DNA from 4 places in the Shewanella sp. VB17 genome. Region 2 is predicted to be linked to each of the others. Evidence: predicted binding sites of a transcription regulator. Region 2 holds the regulator's gene; each other region holds the start of a gene.

Region 1 (5,843 bases), 2.7 Mb from region 2:
CCCATGATGAATTGATGTTGGGTTAATTGAGTTTCTAATCGTAAAATGAAATCTTCGCAGTGATTTCGGTCATCAATTTCTGAGTCTTTATGATAACGCTTTGCACTTTTATATTGCTCTAACAAAGGCTTAAATACCTTATCATTATGCTCTATAAGGTCGAGCATTGTTGGCAATATTGCAGACGATTGAGCATAAAGCAGTGCGTGAGGATCATCTTGCTCAAGCGCCCAAAGCATGATGTCGAGACTTTCATCAATGACTTGAATTTTATCATTGCCTTGAATAATTAAGACAGGAACCGTCCCCTTAGGTGAGACTTGCAACATGGCTTCGGGCTTGTCCTTTAAATTTATAGCCCGCAGCATCACGCTTTGATTGGCTAATAATAGCCCCATTCGTGCTCGCATGGCATAGGGACAATGTTGCAAAGAATATAAAATAGGCAAGGGCATGGTGAGTGTCTGTGATCAGTCTATTTAAGGTTACAACTGTGGTGTGTATAGCGCTTAAAATCAAGGGTTTTGGTTACTTGTCGGATAACAAGTTGCAAATCTATTTTAGTGTTGGGTTCATTTGGCTTATTGATAACCATAGACTCATTGGTGTTTATTGCTTGCAGCAGGTTAATACCTCACTTGTCGGATAACAAGTTTTAAATATCTTTTGGTTGGGTTCATTGGGCAGGTTGGGTGTTTGATTGGCTTATTGATGGCCAAAGTTTCAAATTTTATTAATCACCTGCCGTGGACCTATGTGTAGACATTTCTGCGAGACGCTGTGAAGCCATCCATGGCCGCTTTACGGTTTCATCCTTGAAACCGAAACTCGCAGCCGTATCTACACCTTTGTTAAAAGCAAAGCATTGTTTCTTCGATTGAGATTTTATGATTGCTAACGCGATTTTGGACAGTTATTAGTTAGAGCTGAGACTCTAATTAAACTGACATTGACTAGAAAAAGTACCTTGGTTTATTCGGAACCCCTAATTATTTCCAAGTATTTGTAGATGATTGCTCGATCTCAGTAATATACGACTAAGGCGAGGGGTGAAGTGCATCGCTACTGGCCTTACCTTTGCACCATTGACCACTGTGATGCTGTCTTTTGAAGGCACACATGGCATCCCAGCGACCACTAATACCACTGTATTGGCGGCGAAACTCTTTTGCTGAGGTGATCCAGGCATCGGATGATATACCAAGTTCATCAAGTAATTTAGGACGACTTGCGTCGATGAACCCTCTTTTGTCTGGCCTAATTGCTCTGCCAGTCCAATCGATAAGTTGTAAATAATCACAGAAATGAAATGGGATGCCTGATTGAGGTGCTAAATGAGCTGCACCATCAAATTTGGCAAGGGGGTTGAGTCGCTCACTCGGGATGAGTGTTGATTCATCATTATTTGGTTTATCAGGTGTATTTAGCGCGTTAATGCGCTCCTGAATCGACGTATAATCAGAAGCTTGCAGTGTGTCGGCTATTCCTGCTCTGATAGGGTTTAAATCAACATACATCATGCAGGCTAATAGTGCTTGCTCATCAAGTAGAGCTTGTGACTTAAAGCGCCCTTCCCAGAAAGCCCCCTTTACACTCATCTTCACGGTTGGACCTACGGGCAATCTCTTCGTTTAGGCAGCGCATAAACCAGGATATGCTAGATAAACGCTCGTGCCACTCAGTCAGTAAACCATCAAGAAGTATGCGCTCTCCTTCAATCAAAGCGTCACCATTCATGTATTTAGTGGCTACATCATGGCCCTTGGTAATCTGGCACCATCGGGTAATTATTTCACGGTGGCTCAAAGACTTGGCTTTATCCATGTCAATGTTAAGCACTAAATGGTAGTGATTGTTCATTACCGCATAGGCGCATATATCAATACAAAATATGTTCGAAAGCGCTTTGATTTTATCGACAATCCAGCCGCGACGATGCTCATAACTTTTCCCAGTGAGCTTATCTTCCCCACATAGGTAGGCCCTTCTTACACAACGATTTATTATGTGATAAAACGGCGTTGATTCTGCATCAATGAGGGTTCTTCTAGCTGACGTCATGATCGTTATCCTGAACAATACGTAGTTGAGGTAACGTAAAGGCTAGTAGAGGATATGCTAAAGCACAACAGATTTGGCTGTCCTGTCTTTAGCTGCTGTCTTTAGTATCACCATCCTTGGTGGTCAAGCCGCTAGCCCTATTAAGGATTAAAGAGTGCGAGCTGATGAACAAGAACATCATATGAGGCGTAGGCTAGAGGTGAGTTGGCACAAGATGACGAAACCACGTGATCTAATAAACAGTAACAGTTAACAACAAAAGTCATAGCCAGTCATTGTTAATCAGAGTTGAACTCAAGAAACGGAACAGATAACAATAAAGGTTGATACAGCAGAAAGGAACTGCTCATTAAGTGTCACTATACACTTAACCAAATTATGGTCTCCCCACAGGGACTCGAACCCCGATCGATCGCTTAGGAGGCGACTGCTCTATCCTGTTGAGCTATAAGGAGACGCGAGTGATTATACTGATTTTTTTATAGATGAAAAGGCTTTAAATTTAGTTGCTTAATTCTTATTCGAAAATAAGGCTGGTGTTGCCTCTTTAGGGAGTCAGCCAGTGCTCTTAATCAGTCATTGATCTGTGTATTACGTGCTTTCAATCATTGCCTGCCTGATATTACATCTTAATCGCGATATCGTTAACTTGCACATTATAGGACGCTTTTTGTCCGACAAGAATTGCAGTTGCTGTGTCTTGAGTGACTTGATCTATTTTGACTGTGGCGCGACTTTTACCGGCAACGGCGCGCATTTTATCAAAACGATCTGGCAGGTTTTCTTGTAAAATTAATTGAAACGAATCGCCTATGCGTATGCCATGACGGCGGCCTAGATTAAGAATCAGCCTGTCGCGGTGTTTAGCGACCACCTGACCAAGAATAGGGCGACAACTTAAGCTGTTGTCAATATCTTGTATGGCTTTAATGAGTACCTTGTCAATATTTTTTCCATAAGCTGAGTGCCAAAATCTGTTTTGATTTGACGGCACGGTTTCTTGGCGTTCGAACTCCCAAGGAGCTGATGAGATGTAATCTTGACTCCAGATCTGCTCACCACTGATCCCGTGGTACAGCGAGAGTCTGAGTTGGAAATGACGAATGGGTGCATGATTCCACAACCCCAGCATACTTTGGGTTGCGGGATCGGTTGAAATGTCGATAATTTCTGGTAGTAGTACGTATTGGCTGTCGGTGATCTCACTAAGCCAGCTAGGAAGTCGATAGCCTCTAATATCCACTAAGGCTTGTGCTATATCGAGTCGTTCATTGGCGTGTAGATGAGAAAAACTATTTTTTGATGTTTGTGTCAAGGCATCACCAAGCCGTATGGAGAGTGCTTTTTCAAAGAAACCGATATTACCATAGCGCAACTGAACTCTATTTTTGATTATTGCTTGGGGAACAAGTATTGCTGCTTTTAGTGCTTGACTGTCACATTGAGCTTGATGTGAGCTGGCACCAATCACATCAACTCTTATCATCACGGTTAATTTATCGGCTTCTATAAATTCATTAATTAATTCAATTTTAGTGGCTTGAGATTGTTGCTCGATAGCAAATTTGTCTTGGGTTAGTTGGCCATTGTTGACTGTTTGTGAGCTGGTAAAACTGGCCCCATTTTGCAGTGTGGCATAAGTGAGTGCTTGATGAATGGCATCTTCACGGGCTTTAGTCACATTACCATCGATGATATTGGATTCTCCTTTGACGACAACCCAAGCGGCCATTGATAAAGAAGGGAAGAGTATTGCTGTTGTGAGTAGAAACAAGGTTACATATTTCATCTTTAATCCATCTATTGTGGTCGATATTACTGGCTAGGCGTTCATCGACATAAAAATGACAGGTAAGCTCGCTGCCAAGTATTTTATAGGATAAAGCAAAAATCGTGCCTTTATCATTCAACGGCTCGCTATCGAGCCGTTGAATGATACCTTTACACTGAATTAAGTCAGTACAGCCATGTAAGATCAAGAGCTTGCGGATGTCAGGCTGACCGAGCTCGTTTAGGTGCATTTTGATGTAGTAATGGGGCTAATTTTTGGGCGAGCCAAGTATAATATCTATCATTCCCGTGCGCCCAATCTTGTTTATTATCGGGAAACACAATAGTAGAGGTGTAGTTTTCAGGATCAGCAATTTCCGTATCAAATGTGGTCGCGGCATTAAAAAAGGTGATCCCTAACTGGGTTAATACATACTCCATGGCATCAAAATAAGCATAAATTAAATGGGTGAACGAGCTCGACTCTTCAAAATATTGGCTAAAAGGTGGGTCGGATACCACAATGACTCTATGCCCATGTTCGTGAAGCTTTAACAGGATGGACATTTGTTCAATTAGGTCATCGTTAAAGTAATCGACAAAATCCTTGGTGGTGATTTTAGTTATACCTTCAGGGTAGGCTTGCTTTAGCCAAGTGCCTAGCCGAGATAAATTTCTATGTGTCTGCATAGCGAGGTTGGTTATTATCGTCGAGTTAGATGTTGTCCCGCTTTGCTCATGATTGTGTAAATTGCCCAATATGGCGGACCATAGTTTTCTTGATATTGCACTTTCTAAGGGGACAAAATATTCGGTATCGCAAATAGAAAATTTCTTGTTTGAGAATCCAGATCCATTCATCACCATGCCGCCACAATGTTGAATACTTATATTGTTAAATGCGTTGGATAGTTTACTCATATGACTGTCACCAAAGAGAGTTACATTGTATTTTGTTTGCGGTACTTGGATAGTGTTTAGTCTCTTTGTTGTTTCGAGTAGCTCTTCTTCGCATACCACTTCATTGTTGTCTGGACGGTTAACTTTAGCTTGCAAGAGGTTAATTTTCTGCTCTTGGCGTGGTTGAGCTAAAACCGTTTTATCAATGACACTGCGGAAGTGTTGCATCACATAGTTTATGGCTTGTGGGGTGACCGATCTTAAGTTGGTTTCAAATCTAAAATCTTGAGCGCAAGGGACTGTAATGATCTCGTAAGATGGAAAGTAAGAAAAACGAGGGTTATTATCACTTAAAAAACCTGCAACAGTTCGCAGTAATGATTTAGAGTGCTGATTTGCGACCATTATATGCTTGTCGGTCATAGTCGCAGTCAAAGGGACGGGAGACACGGTCAAAATGATGTGGATGTTAGGGTTTATAGCGTTAAGTTGACTGGCAATATCTTCAAGATCGCCACGGAGTTCTTCATAACTGAAGTTGTGAAATTGATAAATGGAGTCATCGAATAAGCCTGATATGACGCCGGGACAACTTGGGTAGTAGACATCATTGCTATCTTTCCAAGCTTCGGTTAAACCAAGTGTTAATATCAGTACATCAGTTTCAACGAGAGTGGTCCTCATTTCTGCTGCGGCTGCAATTCTAGCAGCAACTAAGTCAGTTTGTGAATCAAAGCCAGCTGGGTTAAAGCTGGGTCTTAACAAGTCATAGAATTTATTATTGTCGATGTAAATGGCACTATTTGTGTCGAATGGCTTTCGAGCATAATTAATATTAAGCCACTGTAGCAGGCATCTAGGAGTATATAAATTGCCAAAGGCAAAACTGGAGACTTGCTGCATTTCAAGCTTGCTTTGATTAAATCGGTATCCACCAGCATTAAGCCACTGTCCTACATGTTGAGCAAAGCAAGAACCAATGGATGAAATTCGGGGGTTGTTAATATTCAATGTAATTTGATGTAGTAGGGGGAAAATATCTTGACCCAGCGTAATACTAGCAACTGCTGTTCGCCAAAATGAGGCCTCACCTTTATCGTTATAGGGTGTAG
Region 2 (5,843 bases):
GTGAAAGCTGGCGTTATCTAATCAAAAGTTTAAGGGGATTTCCCCTTACATGGAGTCAGCTTAGATAAAGATGAGCAGCTTCACTAATGCAAAGCGACAATGGAGATGATTAAATATGGCACATCAAGGCTTTTATGGTCCTATAGAGGATAATATTTGGATCAAAGCGAGCAAAATTAAACTGCTCATCTGCGATGTCGATGGCGTATTTTCAGATGGTTTAGTCTATATGAGTAACACTGGTGATGAGCTCAAAACATTTCATACTCGTGATGGTTATGGCATTAGATCTTTGCTCACCAGTGGTATATCCGTCGCTATTATTACAGGAAGAAAGTCAAAAATAGTTGAAGAACGAATGAGTGCATTAGGTATTTCTCATATTTATCAAGGGATTGATGACAAACTAGTCCCCTATCAAGCACTATTATCACTTCACAATGTGACTCCTGAAGAAGTCGCTTATATTGGAGATGACATGGTCGACTTACCGGTGATGAAACAAGTTGGATTATCAGTCTGTGTTGCTGATGGTCACCCTTATGTCAAACAAAATGTCGATTTTATTACTCATATTATAGGAGGTCATGGTGCATTACGTGAATTGACTGATCTCTTACTTCTGAGCCAAAATAAATTCGAAACTGCTCATGGGATGAGCATATGAATAGAGTGACTCTGGCCATTACCGTCTTTTTTGGCACCGCGCTATTGCTTTACTGGCAGGTACAGTTGAAACGAGGAAATACCGAGTTAACTCTTGATGCGCAATCTCGACCAGATTACATTGTAGATAACATAAAAAGCGTTCAATATAATGAATTAGGTTTAGTCAGTAATCGACTCAGCGCCAAACATATGGAACACTACGAAGATAATAATACCACCCTATTTACTGAACCAATATACCTGATTTACCCCGAGAAAGGCCAAGGCCAAGCTCAATGGCAAGTTCAGTCAGCTAAGGGCATAATGAATAAAAACTCAGGTAAAGTCATACTCGAGGATAATGTGATTATCAACGCCATAGATACTAAAGAACCAATACAGACTGTCACCACCAGCTATCTAGAGTTAGATCTCAATACGAGAATGATGGTATCAGATAGAAAAGTTTATATTACCGGTAGTGACTTTGTCATTGAAGGATTAGGTTTATATGGCGACCTCAATGCTGAAATTGTAACATTAACCAGTCAAGTTCATGGCACCTATGAACCACAGTGATGGCGATCATTTTGTCACCGTAAAACCGGACGACACACGCATCATTAACATCGTCAAATTGAAGGGCTTTATGAAAAAAAATATCAGTATAATAACAGCTTTACTCTGCTTTATCAGCACTCCTAATTTAGCAAAAGTCAATGATTTAACACAGGAAGTCAAAATATCTGCAGCAAGTCAGGAAGCAGATATAAAAAATAATCAAATTATATTTAATGGCCCAGTTGAAGTCACACAAGGCTCTGTCAAAATTAATGCTGATAAACTGCGGGCTTTCACTGAAGAAGGCACCAGCGGACGTATTTTAATCGCGAGCGGCAATCCGGCAACCTACTCACAGATAATGGAAGACGGCAAACCTGCATCGGCAAATGCACAAGAAATCCGCTATGAGCTATCTAAGCGTACCCTAACTTTGAACGGTAATGCTACGCTCGAGCAAGATGGAAGTCAGGTCACAGGCGATCAGATCTTATATAATCTCGCCGAACAAAAACTCATCGCGAAAAGCACAGGCGATGAACGGGTGATCACCATCATCCGACCTGAAAATTACCAACAAGAATCTAAACCTCAAACCAAACCTGAGCAGCCAATTGACCCCATTGACCCGGCATTAAACAGTCAGGAACAAGAATGAAAGATTTGACATTAAAAGCAATCAATCTTGCTAAAAGTTATAAAAATAGAGCCGTAGTACAAGATGTGAGTTTACGTGTTAAAACAGGTCAGATTGTCGGGCTATTAGGCCCAAATGGCGCCGGGAAAACAACCACTTTTTATATGGTCGTAGGACTGGTGCAAAGTGATAAAGGCCGGATATTCATTAATGATGATGATCTCACTTTAGATCCTATCCATCTTCGCGCCCGCAAAGGCATAGGTTATCTACCGCAAGAGGCCAGTATTTTTAGAAAACTGTCTGTTCGAGACAATATTATGGCCGTATTACAAACTCGAAAAGAACTTAATCGTAATGAACGTGAAGTGCAATTAGAGCACCTTCTTGAAGAGTTTCACATTACCCATATTCGCGATAGCCAAGGCATGACACTCTCTGGTGGTGAAAGAAGACGAGTAGAAATCGCGAGAGCATTAGCAGCCAATCCAAAGTTTATTTTACTTGATGAGCCTTTTGCAGGTGTCGATCCTATTTCTGTTATTGATATAAAAAAAATTATTTTACAACTCAAGAGTCGCGGTTTAGGGGTACTCATTACAGATCACAACGTACGAGAAACATTAGACGTTTGTGAACATGCATACATTGTCAGTCACGGAAATTTAATTGCCGAAGGAACGCCTGCTGAAATCTTAGACAATCAACAAGTTCGAGCAGTGTACTTAGGTGAGCAATTCAAGCTATAGTTAATCAAAGGAGAGATTTACGCTAATAAATACGTATCAAATAACATCATGAGTGATACTAATGCAGTGTATTTAGGGAGATGAACTCCACACATAACTCCAGCAGGCTTTCTCATTTTATCAGTACCAAGAAGGGAATAGCAGTACATGAAAGCGTCACTCCAGCTAAAAATGGGTCAACAGTTAACCATGACTCCTCAGCTACAACAGGCTATTCGTCTCTTGCAGCTGTCGTCACTGGAACTACAACAAGAGATCCAGCAAGCATTAGATTCAAATCCGCTACTTGAGTTGGATGAAGAACAAGCCAATGTAAAAAACGACAATGAATCAGATTTAAACAACACTGCCGATACTGACACTGAAGCTGAAAAAGATAACTCCACGCTTGACACGTCCGATGCCCTCACTCAGGATTCTATGCCTGAAGACCTGCCTATGGACACAACCTGGGATGAGGTTTACACCGCCAGCCAAAACTCCAGTTCAGGGGCCATGCGTAATGATGACCTTCCTTTTCAAGGCGAAACCAGTGAAGGGTTATATGAGCATCTTGAGTGGCAAAAAAATTTAACCCCTTTTTCTGATAATGACTTGGCTATTGCTACTGCCATTATCGATGCGATTGATGAACGTGGTTACCTCACACAAAGTACTGACGATATATTAGAAGCGATGGGTGATCCTGACATAGAGCTTGATGAGATTGAAGCCGTGCTTAAGCGTGTGCAACATTTTGATCCTATTGGCGTCGCAGCTCGCGATCTCAGTGAATGTCTATTTATCCAGCTCGCTCAGTATGCTGATACGACTCCTCATATAGACAATGCTAGGTTACTGATTAAGGAATATTTAGATCTCATCGCAGGTCGAGACTTCCGCCTCTTAATGCGAAAAACAAAATTAAAAGAAGATGATTTAAGACAAGCAATAGCGTTGATCCAAACACTAACACCGCGCCCTGGGCTTGCCATTACACGAAGCCGTGATGAGTATGTTATCCCCGATGTCACTGTTACGAAGAAGAAAGGTCGCTGGGTCGTCGAGCTAAACCCAGATCACATGCCAAAAATAAATGTTAATCAACATTATGCTTCCATGGCTCGCAGTACTAAGAGTCAAGTCGATAGTCAATTTATCCGTGGACACTTACAAGAAGCCAAGTGGTTTATCAAAAGTATAGAAAGTCGAAATGAGACTCTTCTTAAAGTCTCTAACTGTATTGTTAAGTTCCAACAAGGCTTCTTTGAATACGGTGAAGAAGCGATGAAACCTATGGTGTTAAATGACATAGCTGAAGAAGTCGAAATGCATGAATCGACTATATCTCGTGTCACAACGCAAAAATATATGCACACTCCTAAAGGCATATTTGAGCTAAAATATTTCTTCTCAAGCCACGTGGGGACTGATGATGGTGGCGAATGTTCATCAACCGCGATTCGCGCCTTTATTAAAAAGCTAGTTGCAGCAGAAAATCAGCAAAAGCCATTAAGTGATAGTAAAATGGTACTATTATTAGCTGATCAAGGTATCAAGGTAGCGAGACGAACCATCGCCAAGTATCGAGAAGCGATGCTAATCCCGCCATCAAATCAAAGAAAGAGTTTATAGAGAATTAACATATTGAGGTTAATCATTTAGGCATATTATTTAATGCATAAATAGCAATATTCACCTCAAGGTAACGAGCACATTTTAACATAATCGAAACTGGAGGAGTATTTCTATGCAAATAAACGTCACTGGGCATCACATTGAAATTACTAAATCATTACGTCAATATATTGAAGAAAAATTTTCAAAGCTTGAACGACATTTCGATCAGATCAATAATGTGCACGTTATTTTAAATGTTCAGAAAATGCAGCAGAAAGCAGAGGCTAAACTCCACCTTGCTGGTGGTGAAGTTTTTGCAACCTCAGAACACACTGACATGTATACTGCAATCGACTCCCTGATAGATAAGCTCGACCGTCAGGTTATTAAACACAAAGAGAAGCAAATAAAACATTAACCATGGAATTAAGTACCATCCTGCAGCCGGAGTGCACAACTTGCGCCACTCCGGGCAGTAAGAAAAAAGTACTGGAACTCATCAGCGATCTTATTGCTGCCCAGTACCCTAGCCTTTCCTCTCAAGAGATTTTTGAAAGTCTTTTAACGAGAGAGAAAATGGGCAGCACAGGTATAGGTAATGGTATAGCGATTCCACATGGAAGGTTAACCAATATTAGTCACCCCGTTGCAGTATTTATTAAATGCGAGGAGCCAATCCCTTTTGATTCAATTGATAATCAGCCGGTAGATATATTATTTGCACTACTAGTGCCTGCTGATCAATGTGAACAGCACTTAAGCACCTTGTCTGCTATGGCGCAGAAACTGAACGATAAAGTAATTTTAAAACAATTACGAAAAACACAAGATGGATCAGAACTTTATCAGGTGATAACACAATGAAACTGGTTATGGTATCCGGCCGTTCCGGATCGGGTAAATCTGTTGTCCTTAGGGTATTGGAGGATCTAGGCTACTACTGTGTCGACAATCTTCCTCTAACATTGATGGACAAGTTACTTGAACAGCTCAAAGGAAGCACTGAGCTTGTCGCTATTAGCGTAGATGTTCGTAATATACACGAGACTGAATTAAAGACACAACTTTCAAAGTTACCTGAGGGCACTGAACTGTTAAGTTTTTTTCTCAATTCTAGAGATGATATTCTGCTTAAACGTTACAGTGAAACTCGTCGCCTCCACCCGCTATCGAGAAGTAAAACATCACTAAAGGAGGCCATAGATCAAGAACGAGTATTATTGGAGCCCGTCTCTAAACTGGTTGATCATTATATCGATACCTCAAATCTCAATATTTATGATCTGAATAATAAAATAAGAGAAATTTTATTAGGTTACGTAGATAAAGAGTTGGTGATCAACTTTGAATCTTTTGGATTTAAATATGGCATGCCAGTAGAAGCGGATTTCATGTTTGATGTCCGATTTTTACCGAATCCACATTGGGAACCCGATCTCAGACCAATGACGGGACTCGATGAACCTGTGCAGCTTTTCTTAAGTCAACAACCGACAGTGAATAAGTTTATTTGGCAGATTGAAAACCTGCTGGAAACCTGGCTGCCACACCTAGAACGCAACAACCGTAGCTATCTCACGATTGCCATTGGATGTACCGGCGGTCAACATAGATCTGTCTATGTCACTGATCAGCTAGCTAAACTCTTT
Region 3 (5,843 bases), 2.7 Mb from region 2:
CGGAGACAACATTCGTGTGACACCCCAAGGAGATTTTTTATTGACCCGAAATTGGCAACAATTGCCGACCGATATTGCGGTTGAACACGTGTTAGTATCGACCATGAGCATGAATAATGGAGGCATGGTTGTGAATGCTAGAATTATTAATATTATCAATAATCGTGTGGTATCTGCTTCTCAAGCGAATGTTGAATTGGCGAATGTGCCAGGTTATTTAATGCCTTCACAAAAGTTGGTCTCTCAAGAGGGGTTATTGTATCGAGATAGCCAGATGGGAGCGAAAGAAGTTAGGGTGATGGGAGATTTGAAATGAATATATGGTTCATCGTCATAATGCTGATATTGTCAGCTTGTGCATCTGAAGATAGATACATAGAGTGGGAAATTCAACAGCCAGAGAGTTTTCCCAAGTTAACAGCTATAGGCTACGCAACATTAGCTTCTCAGCCTTCAAAAGATAAGTCACAACGGGTTTTGATGGCAATGAAAGCATCGAAAATAGCCGCCTATCGTGAGCTAGCTGAACAGGTTTATGGTCAAGAATTATCTGCTAGCAGTAAGGTTAATGAATGGATGTTGACTGATGATATGATTCAAGCTTCTGTAACGGGGATTATTAGAGGTGCTAAAGTGGTAAAAAGCTATCCTGCTGGTGAGCACTATGTTACAGAGTTAGAGCTTGATTTTTCTCAAGTTTGGGCTTTGTACCAACAAAATAACCCTATTCAAAAAATTAAGGATGTGACTTATTTTTAATAAAAATAAGTGTTGCTATGTGATTGATTGTTGAGTGGGTAAGACGTTTTTTCATGTCAGTATGTTAGGCCTGATTACCTATTGAGACTATCTTCTGTGGCGAGTTGATTCTCACCATCACCCTTACTGTATGTTTAGGCTTTTAGATCGTTGCCTAATGAAGGTATGGTTGATGTCTCGCCTTTGCCATTGTAGGTGAGACTCGATGCATTACGACTTACTTGTAAAGCCTGGGCAAAACGATTAACACTGGCGATACTCAGTTCTATTAGACTGGTATTTTCAATATTCAATTGCTGACATTCTGCAAGTTGTACTTTGGCTATTTGTACTTGTTTAGCTAGAGAAGGATCTGTTGATAGCTGAGATAAGTCTGCTTGAGTAGATAATAGGCTATCATTGGCTTTAAGGGCGTCAAGCGATTGAGCTTTACAGGAAGCGAGAGACAGTAATTTTTCAGCATCTTGTTCAATTAATGCATCTTTTTCGGCTGATATTGTGACTTTCAACTCTTGTAATAGCTGATGTTGTTTTTCAATGATACTGGCTAGCTGACTCATAATAATTAGTCGATATCCTTAAGTTCATTTTCAAAAATAGCAATGTTGCTGGCTAACTTTTCAGCATCAATCTTATAACGTCCTTCTGCAATAGCAAGCTTAATTTCAGCCACTTTTTCTTGATCAATCTCTGGTACAGTGCCCAATTGCGTTTGAATTTTTTGCAATTGTTGAGCTTGAGTCGTGATTGAAACAGAATCACTTTTTGATGATGCACTAGCCGATTCAGGGCTATTGCCTGTTTGATCCGTTTTTGGATCGGTTTTATTTGTTGAGACTTTGCTAATATTAGCAGCGGTATTTATTTGTTTAATATCAATAGCCATTGTGAGGCTCCAGAAGTAAAAAAAGAAGAACATATTCTCATATCGGCAATGATAGTGAGAGCTTTAGTTATTTTTTTCATTTTTACATTCTTACCTCAACTTCACCCACTCCGATGACAGTGGCATACAGGTTCTTATTCGAATGCATATTCTTAATACCAATCCTATCACCTAAATTACCATCTCGTAGCGCTTGTCCTACGGTTTTTATTATTAGATTCGAAGATCGTGCTGATATAGATACAGTATCTCCTTTACAGACGAAACACAAATTGTCACTAAAAATGGGGAGATTAGCAGGAATACGTCTTTTTACGCGAGTGCCAATGACTTGTTCGATGGTATCGAATTGCTGGCCTCTTAGGTTGCTTTGATCGACATATTGGATGGCAATATTTGTGCGAGTAAGTAAGTCACCAGAGCCTAACAGCTCTCTTGCCACAACAACGGGGTAGAGAATATCCACACGCACAGCGATAAATATCTGCCATGGGTAATCAAGTTGTGGGCTGTTACAACTTATTTTGACGGTATTGGTTCGCTTTATTGCTCGGTTTGTCGCGAGCGCTGCAATGATCGGTGGTAAGCAAGGGGGAAGGTTGAGACGTTTATCCAGCTTTTGAGGCGTGATGCTAACCTTGGCATTCCCTGTGATATTCATTTTTTTTTCAATAGCCTCTATGGCTAAGTTTGATATGGTCGATAGAGAGGGCACACTCGCTTTACTTGCTCCCAAGGCGTGTGTCGTAAAGAATATGGCTAATAAAATGATAATATTTTGTACTTTCATAATGAATAGACTAGCTTGATTCGCTAGATTACACCTATACTTTCGTCATGACCGTGATGTTACACTTCTCATATTAAGAGATAATTAGTCAGAAACTTGACTATTGCACGGTCTGGTTGTGAGATAGATCTATTCAAGCAATTAATATGCCTACTACGCATTTAAATGATGATATGTAGGTCGGCATGAAGAAAGACGACAAAGGCAAGCGTATTATGTCAAGTGTTCTTGAGTCAGTTAACAAACGAACCCAGCTAGTGGGTGCAAACCGATTAGAGCTTTTACTGTTTAAGCTTAACGGTAGTCAAAGGTTCGGGATCAACGTATTCAAAGTCAAGGAGGTTCTTCAATGCCCACCACTTACCATTCTGCCTAAATTAAATCCGTATGTTAAAGGTGTGGCACATATTCGTGGCTCGACCATTTCGGTGATTGATTTAAGTGCGGCAACGGGTGGCACTCCTGTTGAAAGTGTCGACGGCTGTTTTATTATTATTTCTGAGTACAACCGCAGTATTCAAGGTTTTGTGGTGAGTTCAGTTGAGCGAATTATCAATATGAACTGGGAAGCCATTATGCCACCTCCAGAAGGGGCGGGTGCAAACTCTTACCTTACGGCAGTGACGGAAATAGAGGGGGAGTTGGTTGAAATCCTCGATGTTGAAAAAATTCTTCATCAGATCTCACCGGTTAAAACAGAACTCAGCCAAGAGGTAACAGATTCGTTAACATTAGATAAAGATACGAATTACCATATCATGGTGATTGATGATTCTGCGGTGGCGAGAAAACAGATAATTCGTGCACTCCAATCACTGGGGTTAGAGATTGATACCGCGGTAGATGGTAAGGATGCACTTGATAAATTGACAGCGATGGCGGTCGACATGGATAATGTGTCGACAGAAATCCCATTAATTATTTCTGATATTGAGATGCCCGAAATGGATGGTTATACCTTAACGTCTGAAATTAGGGCTAATCCAAAATTAAAAGACATTAAAATAGTACTGCATACTTCTTTGAGCGGTGTGTTTAATCAGGCCATGGTAGAGAAAGTTGGGGCAAATGATTTTATTGCCAAATTCAATCCTGATGAACTTGCGGCAGCAGTAAATAAACATTTGAGTCTATAATGATATTTGTGCGGACAAGGGCACTATTATATTAAGCTTGTTTATTGTAGCTTGCTAACGTATAAGACTGCGGGGTATATGGTTACTGTTATAATGTAATAGTTTATTTTATTGATATTAGGATATCTAGGTGTCAAACAAATCACTTGCTGAAACTGAGTACACACAATTTAGGTTATTTCTGGAACAACACAGCGGTATTGTGCTGGGTGATAGTAAACAATATTTAGTGCGCAGTCGACTTGCTCCTTTGATGGGGCTTTATAACCTACCATCATTATCAGAAGTGGTTAAACATTCTATGAAGCCTGCTGAGCGACAATTACGGGCTTCAGTCATCGATGCCATGACCACAAATGAAACCTTGTGGTTTAGGGATAAATATCCGTTTGATTTGCTGTTCAATGATCTATTACCTCACTATAGCAAACTTGGAAACCCCCTTAAAATTTGGTCTGCCGCGTGTTCTTCCGGTCAAGAACCTTACTCACTTGCCATGACCATTTTAGAATATCAACAAAAGAAACCTGGTTCTTTATCCGGTAAAGCATCAATATTGGCGACAGATTTATCTCCTTCTATGCTAGAGCGATGCAAGGCAGCTGAGTACGATAACTTAGCTTTAGGACGTGGTTTATCTGATGAGCGTAAGCGTCAATTTTTTGCTGCGACTGCCGATGGCAGCATGGTCATTAATGATAACGTTAAACGCTTAGTGAATTTCAGAGCTCATAACTTACTTGAGAGTTATACCTTATTAGGTAAGTTTGATATTATTTTTTGTCGTAATGTCCTTATTTATTTTGCCCCTGAGGCAAAATCAAAAATATTACGGCAATTTGCTGCCGCTTTAAATCCGAAAGGGGTACTTTTTCTTGGCGCTTCAGAGTCGATTGCTGGATTAACTGATGAGTTTGACATGATCCGGTGTAATCCTGGGATCTATTATCAAAAGAAAACATAAGAATATGGCAGTATTTTTTCATTAGCGAAGGTGTTTACAGCTCAGCGATCCCTTGATTATTCAATATTAAATAAAATAGGCTTTATTTCTTAGCACTATTTCAGTCTTTATCTGCTTAAGTCAGTAAACTGGCTTATTTTTTGATTACTATCCTATTTAAAGAAAGATTATCCCCTCTCAATATTGTTTTTCTGGCATGACTATTGCTTTGTTATTAGCATTAAGCTTAGGAGGCAACTTTATGGCGATTAATTTTGATAAGGCATTAGGAGTTCACCAATATACACTTGGGATCCGTTCTCAACGTGCTGAAGTTATCTCCTCGAATATTGCCAATGCAGATACTCCTCATTATAAGGCGCGCGATGTTGATTTTGATAAAACATTACAAGCTGCAACAACACGTCAACGTGGTTTAAAAATGATGGGTAATGATAGCAAACATTTCGATTTAACCGCCCTTTCTGCGCAAAATTATGGATATAGAATTCCAAATCAACCGGATACAGGTGACGGTAATACGGTTGATATTCAACAAGAGCAATCCGAGTTTATGCAAAATGCATTAGAGTATCAGATGTCGCTGGGGTTTTTAGACAGCAAATTTTCCGGACTTAAGAAAGCATTAAAAGGTAGTTAATTATGAGCTTATTTAATATTTTTAATGTCTCAGGTTCTGGTATGTCTGCCCAATCGGTAAGATTGAATACCACAGCCAGTAATATTGCGAATGCAGATTCAGTTTCCAGCAGTATTGCTGAAACGTATCGTGCTCGCCATCCCATTTTTGAAGCCGAAATGGCCAAAGCAAATCATCAACAACAGTCATCACAATCTGTTGCGGTAAAAGGTATTGTTGAAAGTGATGCACCTTTATTAAAGGAATACTTACCCAATCACCCCATGGCAGATCCTGATGGTTTTATTTATAAGCCCAATGTGAATGTGATGGAGGAGATGGCAGATATGATCTCGGCTTCTCGTTCGTATCAGATGAATGTACAGGTCGCTGAAGCTGCCAAATCGATGCTTCAGCAAACTCTCAGAATTGGCAAATAGGAGGAGGTAAGTCGTGAGCCTCATTAACCCACTCAATAATACTCAACCCGTTGCTGGTGCGTCGCAACCTGTTGTGCCAGCACCGCAAACGACATCGACGGCTCAGGCAGCTAGAACTGAAAGTAGCGGGCAAACAACGACGACAGGTAATCCGTTTCTGGATGCCATTCGTCTTCCCGAAGATTCATTAATACCTGAGGCCAATAATCAAGAGTTGACCCAAGAAGATTTCTTTTCTCTTTTAAGTCA
Region 4 (5,843 bases), 2.6 Mb from region 2:
TCCTTAGTTGATATATTTCGAGAAGCGTTATTTGTTATTGTCGTTATCGTTTCTCTTATCATTATCCCTGGTCTTGTCATTGGTCTTGTGGTCGCGGTCTTTCAGGCTGCAACGTCAATCAATGAGCAAACCTTGAGTTTTCTCCCTCGTTTATTGGTTACGTTATTTGCGCTTATGTTTCTTGGTCATAAGCTAATACAAATGATGATGGAATTTTTTTTTACGATGGTGGATATGATCCCTCAGGTCATAGGTTAATGATTTCTTTTTCCAGTCGTCTGCATTCAGCATTTTTGGTTGAATATGTTAATTGTCAAAAAGTATTTTAATTGTGGAGATATTAATCGCGACGCTAATGGACACGATAGCATCCTATATGTGGCCGCTATTTAGAGTCTCCAGTATGCTGATGGCGATGGCGATTGTGGGGGCTAAGACAACACCAGTAAGGGTAAGACTGCTATTATCGATGACAATAACCTTCGCAATAGCTCCTGTTTTGCCTCCTGTTGAAAATGTGGATCTTTTGTCTGTGTCTTCTGTGTTTATCGTCGCTCAACAGATTATTATTGGTATTGCAATGGGATTTGTCACTCTGTTACTTATGCAGACATTTGTGTTGACAGGGCAAATTATTGGTATGCAGACCAGCTTAGGCTTTGCCTCTATGGTTGATCCTTCATCGGGGCAGCAAACTCCAGTGATAGGTAATTTTTTCTTACTGTTAACGACCATGATATTTCTCGCGGTTGATGGTCATTTAGTCTTGATCCGGATGTTGGTGGTCAGTTTTGATACCATCCCAATATCAGATAAGGGATTGAGCATCACCAGCTATAAACTCCTCGCGGAGTGGGGGGCTTATATGTTTGGTGCAGCCTTGACGATGTCGATCACTGCTATTGTGGCTTTGTTAATGATCAATTTGTCTTTTGGTGTGATGACAAGAGCTTCCCCGCAGCTCAATATTTTCTCTATTGGTTTTCCGGTGACTATGGTTGCTGGTTTATTTATTTTATGGTTAACGTTAACGCCAATCATGGAACATTTTGGTGAAGTATGGCAAGCAGCTCAACTATTATTATGCGATATTGTAGAATTACAATGTAACACCGATGGATTGTTTTAGTATTTAACTGTGCAGCGAGTTGGAGATATTAATCATGACTAAAGGTGACGATGTTAAATGTCGATGGTGTATTTTGATGGCTGATCACGCGTTGGCTATCATTTATGTCTGAAAATGATAGCAGTCAAGAAAAAACAGAAGAAGCGACCTCCAGGCGACGCCAGCAATCGCGGGACAAAGGGCAGGTTGCTCGTTCAAAAGATCTAGGAACATCATCGGTATTGCTCGCTTCAGCTATCGGTTTCATGTTGTTCGGAGATGATATTGCCAGTGCTGTCGCGCTAATCATGAAAACAGCTTTTACCATTGATAGGATAAAAATTTTTGACACTCATGAAATGTATCTAATTTGGGGGTTTATTGCTCGGCAGTTAGCCGTGCCCATGCTGAGTTTTATTGTCTTTATCGCTGCACTTGCATTTATTGGGAATAGTGTACTTGGAGGCGTTACATTTTCAGTTAAAGCTTTTATGCCTACAGCGAGTAAAATGAGTCCATTGAAGGGCTTTAAAAGAATGTTTGGTGTGCAAGCATTGGTGGAACTGATTAAAGGTGTTGCTAAGTTTTCGGTTATTGCTATATCGGCTTATTTTTTATTAAGTTATTATTTTAATGATATTTTAGCTCTGTCACGGGAACATCTTCCCGGTAATGTTTATCACGCTTTAGAGCTGTTAGCTTGGATGTTTATTTTGCTCTGTTCTTCAACCATTATTCTGGTGGTGATCGATGTACCATTTCAAATATGGAACCATAATAAACAATTAAAAATGACGAAGCAGGAAGTGAGCGATGAATATAAGGATACCGAAGGCAAGCCAGAAGTGAAAGGGCGAGTGAGACAAATGCAAAGGGAAATGGCACAAAGACGGATGATGAGCGAAGTACCTAATGCTGATGTTATTGTGGTTAACCCGGAACATTATGCTGTCGCTGTGAAGTATGATGCTCTGAAGTCGACAGCACCTTATGTTTTAGCTAAAGGGGTTGATGATGTGGCATTTAAAATAAGAGAAATTGCACGAGAATACGACATCGCGATAGTGTCTGCTCCCTCGTTAGCGCGAGCTATTTATCATACCACTAAAATAGATCAGGAGATCCCAGAAGGACTCTTTACGGCGGTAGCACAGGTATTGGCTTATGTATTTCAATTGCGTCAATATCAGCAACATGGAGGACGGAAGCCCACGCAGATCCCTGCTAACCAATCTATTCCTGATGACTTAAGATATTAATAATTAATCTTATTTTTTTATTAGTAATAGAATGAATACCATTATATAGTGATGAGGTATATTGGCTTAAATATTGCTTAATTAGAGTTAGATGTCAAAGTTTGGACTCTTTTTAATGGATATGAAAGTGAATATAGCGAAGTTAAAAAATATTAAACAAGCTCATTTAAAAGGGCTTGGTACGCCTTTACTCGTTATTGCAGGTTTGGCTATGATTGTTTTGCCAATACCAGCATTTATTCTTGATATCTTATTTTCTTTTAATATCTCACTTGCTCTTGTTATTTTACTGGTATCGATTTATACCAATAGGCCTTTAGATTTTGCGGCTTTCCCGAGTGTTCTTCTTGTTGCTACATTACTGCGTTTAGCATTGAATGTAGCATCTACTCGAGTTGTCTTGCTTGAAGGGCATAATGGAGGAGATGCGGCAGGTAAAGTGATTGAAGCATTTGGATCAGTGGTCATAGGCGGCAATTATGCTGTGGGGTTAGTGGTGTTTTTAATCCTCATTATTATCAATTTTGCAGTGGTAACTAAAGGGGCTGGTCGGATCTCAGAAGTCAGCGCACGCTTTACATTGGATGCGATGCCGGGTAAACAAATGGCGATTGATGCGGATTTAAACGCCGGCGTGTTGAATCAAGAGCAAGCTAGGGTACGCCGAGCTGACGTAACTAAAGAAGCTGATTTTTATGGGGCAATGGATGGTGCGTCAAAGTTTGTAAAAGGAGATGCTATTGCTGGAATTATGATACTTGTAATTAATATCATTGGGGGTTTCGTCATTGGTATGGTCCAACATGATCTCGATTTATCATCAGCGATTGAAATTTATACACTATTGACAATTGGTGATGGGCTGGTTGCTCAGATCCCAGGCTTACTGCTTTCTATTGCTGCTGCGCTTATGGTTACACGTCAAAATGAGTCAGGCGATATGGGTCAGATGATGATGAGCCAGATGTTTGATAGCCCTAAATCCATTGCCATTACCTCTGGTGTGTTAGTGATTATGGGCCTAGTACCGGGTATGCCACACTTTGCATTTCTTTCCTTCGGAGCCATTACAGGCTTTGTTGCCTACAGACTTTATCGTAAGCAAGAGGCTAAACGAGCCGATGCGCTACAACTCGCCCAGCAACCTCCCGCAGAAGTGACCAATCCTAAGCCAAAAGAGCTTAGCTGGGATGATGTGCAACACGTTGATACTATTGGTTTGGAAGTGGGTTATCGTTTAATTCCTTTGGTGGATAAAGGGCAAGGTGGAGAGTTATTAGGACGTATAAAGGGAGTACGCAAGAAGCTTTCTCAGGAGTTAGGTTTTTTAGTGCCAGCAGTTCATATTCGAGACAACTTAGACCTCTCTCCAAATAGTTACCGTATTTCATTGATGGGAGTGGCATCAGGAGAGGCTGATATTCGGCACGATTGTGAACTAGCGATTAATCCCGGTCAGGTATACGGTAAATTAGATGGGATAGAAACCACCGATCCCGCTTTTGGTTTAGAAGCGGTATGGATTGCCCCTGAATTACGAGAACATGCACAATCTTTGGGGTATACAGTGGTGGATGCTGCGACTGTTGTTGCTACTCATTTGAGTCAATTGTTAACGAATAATGCAGCCAAACTGCTGGGTTATGAAGAAGTGCAGCAATTGATGGATATGTTGAATAAGCACTCTCCCAAATTGGTTGATGGTTTTATTCCTGATGTCATGTCGCTGGGTACCGCCGTGAAAGTGATGCAGAATTTACTCAATGAAGGAGTATCCATTCGCGATCTTAAGACCATAGTGCAGACCTTGCTGGAATATGGGCCAAAGAGTAGCGATACTGAAGTGCTTACCGCTGCTGTTCGAATTGCATTAAAGCGAATGATAGTTCAAGAGATTAGCGGCCCAGAAACTGAAATACCTGTCATAACTTTGGCGCCAGAGTTGGAACAAATGTTGCATCAGTCTATGCAAGCAACAGGGGGAGAAGGTCCTAATATTGAACCTAGCTTAGCCGAACGAATGCAAAAATCGTTAGAAGATGCATCTCAAAGGCAAGAAATGATAGGGCAGCCCGCAATATTGCTTACCTCTGGTATGTTACGTTCAACCTTATCTAGGTTTGTTAAACATACTATTCCTAACTTAAGGGTGATTTCCTATCAGGAAGTACCCGATGAAAGGCAGATTAGAATAGTATCTGCTGTTGGCCAGTAGAGGGTATAAAATTGAAAATTAAACGATTTTTAGCGAAAGATATGCGTACAGCTTTAGCTCAGGTCAAAGAGACCTTAGGCTCAGATGCTGTTATTATGTCAAATAAAAAGGTGACTGGTGGCATTGAAATTGTTGCAGCAATCGATTATGACGATCCTAAAGCTAATGTCCCCAAAAAGCCTCAGACATCAAAGTCATCAAAGTTTATGGAATTAGCTGAGGAAAAAATATCCCTTGGATTCAAAAAGCCGGTTAGTTCAGATATGAAAGCAAAGCCTGACGCTGATTCATTACAAGCTCTACTTGAAAGGCAACAGAGTCGGATTGATCAACAAGCTGCAGATAAGCGTAGTGAGTTTGATATGCCTGATTGGGCTAAAAGCTTACAAGCGCCCCAGGCTAAGCAAATAACCTCTAAAGTAGAGGTACCATATCCTCAGAGAACCAAGGTAAACGTTAAAAATAACGGTGACAAAGAAATGGATGTGATGCGCGAAGAGTTGGCTTCTTTACGTAACTTATTAACTCACCAGGTCACATCACTATTGTCGGAGCAGAAAAGCCGAGTGAATCCAGTTGGTGCTATGCTTGAAAGTAAACTGCTAGATGCTGAATTTTCTCCAATGGTGGCGGCAAAACTGTCAGACTTGAGTGAGCATTATCAGCCAGCAGAGCTCGTTAAGGTTTTACCACGCTGCTTAGCCAATATGTTGGATAATCAGGGAGATGATATTGTTCGTCAAGGTGGTGTTGTTGCATTTGTTGGGCCTACAGGGGTTGGTAAAACCACATCTGTCGCTAAATTAGCTGCTCGATTTGCGACACAGCATGGCTCAGATCAAGTTGCATTGATAACCACTGATCATTATCGCATTGGGGCCTTTGAGCAATTGGCAACTTATGGCAAGATAATGGGGTGTCCAGTGAAGCAAGCTCATGATCTCAATGAGTTGGAACAAATTATATATCAGTTTCGTAATCGCAAGCTAGTATTGATAGATACGGCGGGTATGGGTCAGCGAGATGTTAGGCTTTTTCAGCAACTCGATAATTTAGCTGCAAATAGCAGATTACCTATTAGGAGTTATCTGGTACTGTCGGCAACAGGACAAAGAAGAGTACTAGAAGATGCCGTCGCACAATTTAAACGGATCCCACTTTCTGGGGCTGTACTTACAAAACTCGATGAGTCAGTTTCTTTAGCTCCTGCATTGAGTGTATTGATACAAAGTGGATTACCATTAAGTTATATTACTGATGG

Evidence for each region. Region 2 encodes sigma-54, which starts transcription at its own class of promoters, with help from an activator protein. Its sites were predicted from a motif close to GTTGGCACGNNNNTNGNNT; they were not measured.
Region 1: a site for sigma-54 is predicted at 3,944-3,962, ahead of HQQ94_RS08675 (flagellar assembly protein FlgT). Genes of this name have one in related genera too.
Region 3: a site for sigma-54 is predicted at 2,571-2,589, ahead of flgA (flagellar basal body P-ring formation chaperone FlgA). Genes of this name have one in related genera too.
Region 4: a site for sigma-54 is predicted at 2,428-2,446, ahead of flhA (flagellar biosynthesis protein FlhA). Genes of this name have one in related genera too.

The regions. Positions count from the first base shown of each region.
Region 1 covers NZ_JABRVS010000001.1:2,019,229-2,025,071, forward strand. Annotated here, with positions in the region: gene HQQ94_RS08660 (glutathione S-transferase) at 1-455, opposite strand, end outside; partial or broken gene HQQ94_RS08665 (transposase) at 1,038-2,061, opposite strand; tRNA gene HQQ94_RS08670 (tRNA-Arg) at 2,441-2,516, opposite strand; gene HQQ94_RS08675 (flagellar assembly protein FlgT) at 2,684-3,850, opposite strand; gene HQQ94_RS08680 (GSCFA domain-containing protein) at 4,054-5,843, opposite strand, start outside.
Region 2 covers NZ_JABRVS010000001.1:4,697,137-4,702,979, forward strand. Annotated here, with positions in the region: gene HQQ94_RS20225 (KpsF/GutQ family sugar-phosphate isomerase) at 1-21, shown strand, start outside; gene kdsC (3-deoxy-manno-octulosonate-8-phosphatase KdsC) at 116-667, shown strand; gene lptC (LPS export ABC transporter periplasmic protein LptC) at 664-1,227, shown strand; gene lptA (lipopolysaccharide transport periplasmic protein LptA) at 1,298-1,867, shown strand; gene lptB (LPS export ABC transporter ATP-binding protein) at 1,864-2,595, shown strand; gene HQQ94_RS20250 (RNA polymerase factor sigma-54) at 2,743-4,209, shown strand; gene hpf (ribosome hibernation promoting factor) at 4,325-4,612, shown strand; gene ptsN (PTS IIA-like nitrogen regulatory protein PtsN) at 4,615-5,058, shown strand; gene rapZ (RNase adapter RapZ) at 5,055-5,843, shown strand, end outside.
Region 3 covers NZ_JABRVS010000001.1:2,025,755-2,031,597, forward strand. Annotated here, with positions in the region: gene HQQ94_RS08685 (FlgO family outer membrane protein) at 1-316, shown strand, start outside; gene HQQ94_RS08690 (LPP20 family lipoprotein) at 313-759, shown strand; gene flgN (flagellar export chaperone FlgN) at 894-1,319, opposite strand; gene flgM (flagellar biosynthesis anti-sigma factor FlgM) at 1,325-1,645, opposite strand; gene flgA (flagellar basal body P-ring formation chaperone FlgA) at 1,728-2,435, opposite strand; gene HQQ94_RS08710 (chemotaxis protein CheV) at 2,651-3,571, shown strand; gene HQQ94_RS08715 (protein-glutamate O-methyltransferase CheR) at 3,702-4,535, shown strand; gene flgB (flagellar basal body rod protein FlgB) at 4,777-5,175, shown strand; gene flgC (flagellar basal body rod protein FlgC) at 5,178-5,594, shown strand; gene HQQ94_RS08730 (flagellar hook assembly protein FlgD) at 5,608-5,843, shown strand, end outside.
Region 4 covers NZ_JABRVS010000001.1:2,062,465-2,068,307, forward strand. Annotated here, with positions in the region: gene HQQ94_RS08880 (flagellar biosynthetic protein FliQ) at 1-258, shown strand, start outside; gene fliR (flagellar biosynthetic protein FliR) at 332-1,129, shown strand; gene flhB (flagellar biosynthesis protein FlhB) at 1,234-2,367, shown strand; gene flhA (flagellar biosynthesis protein FlhA) at 2,495-4,582, shown strand; gene flhF (flagellar biosynthesis protein FlhF) at 4,594-5,843, shown strand, end outside.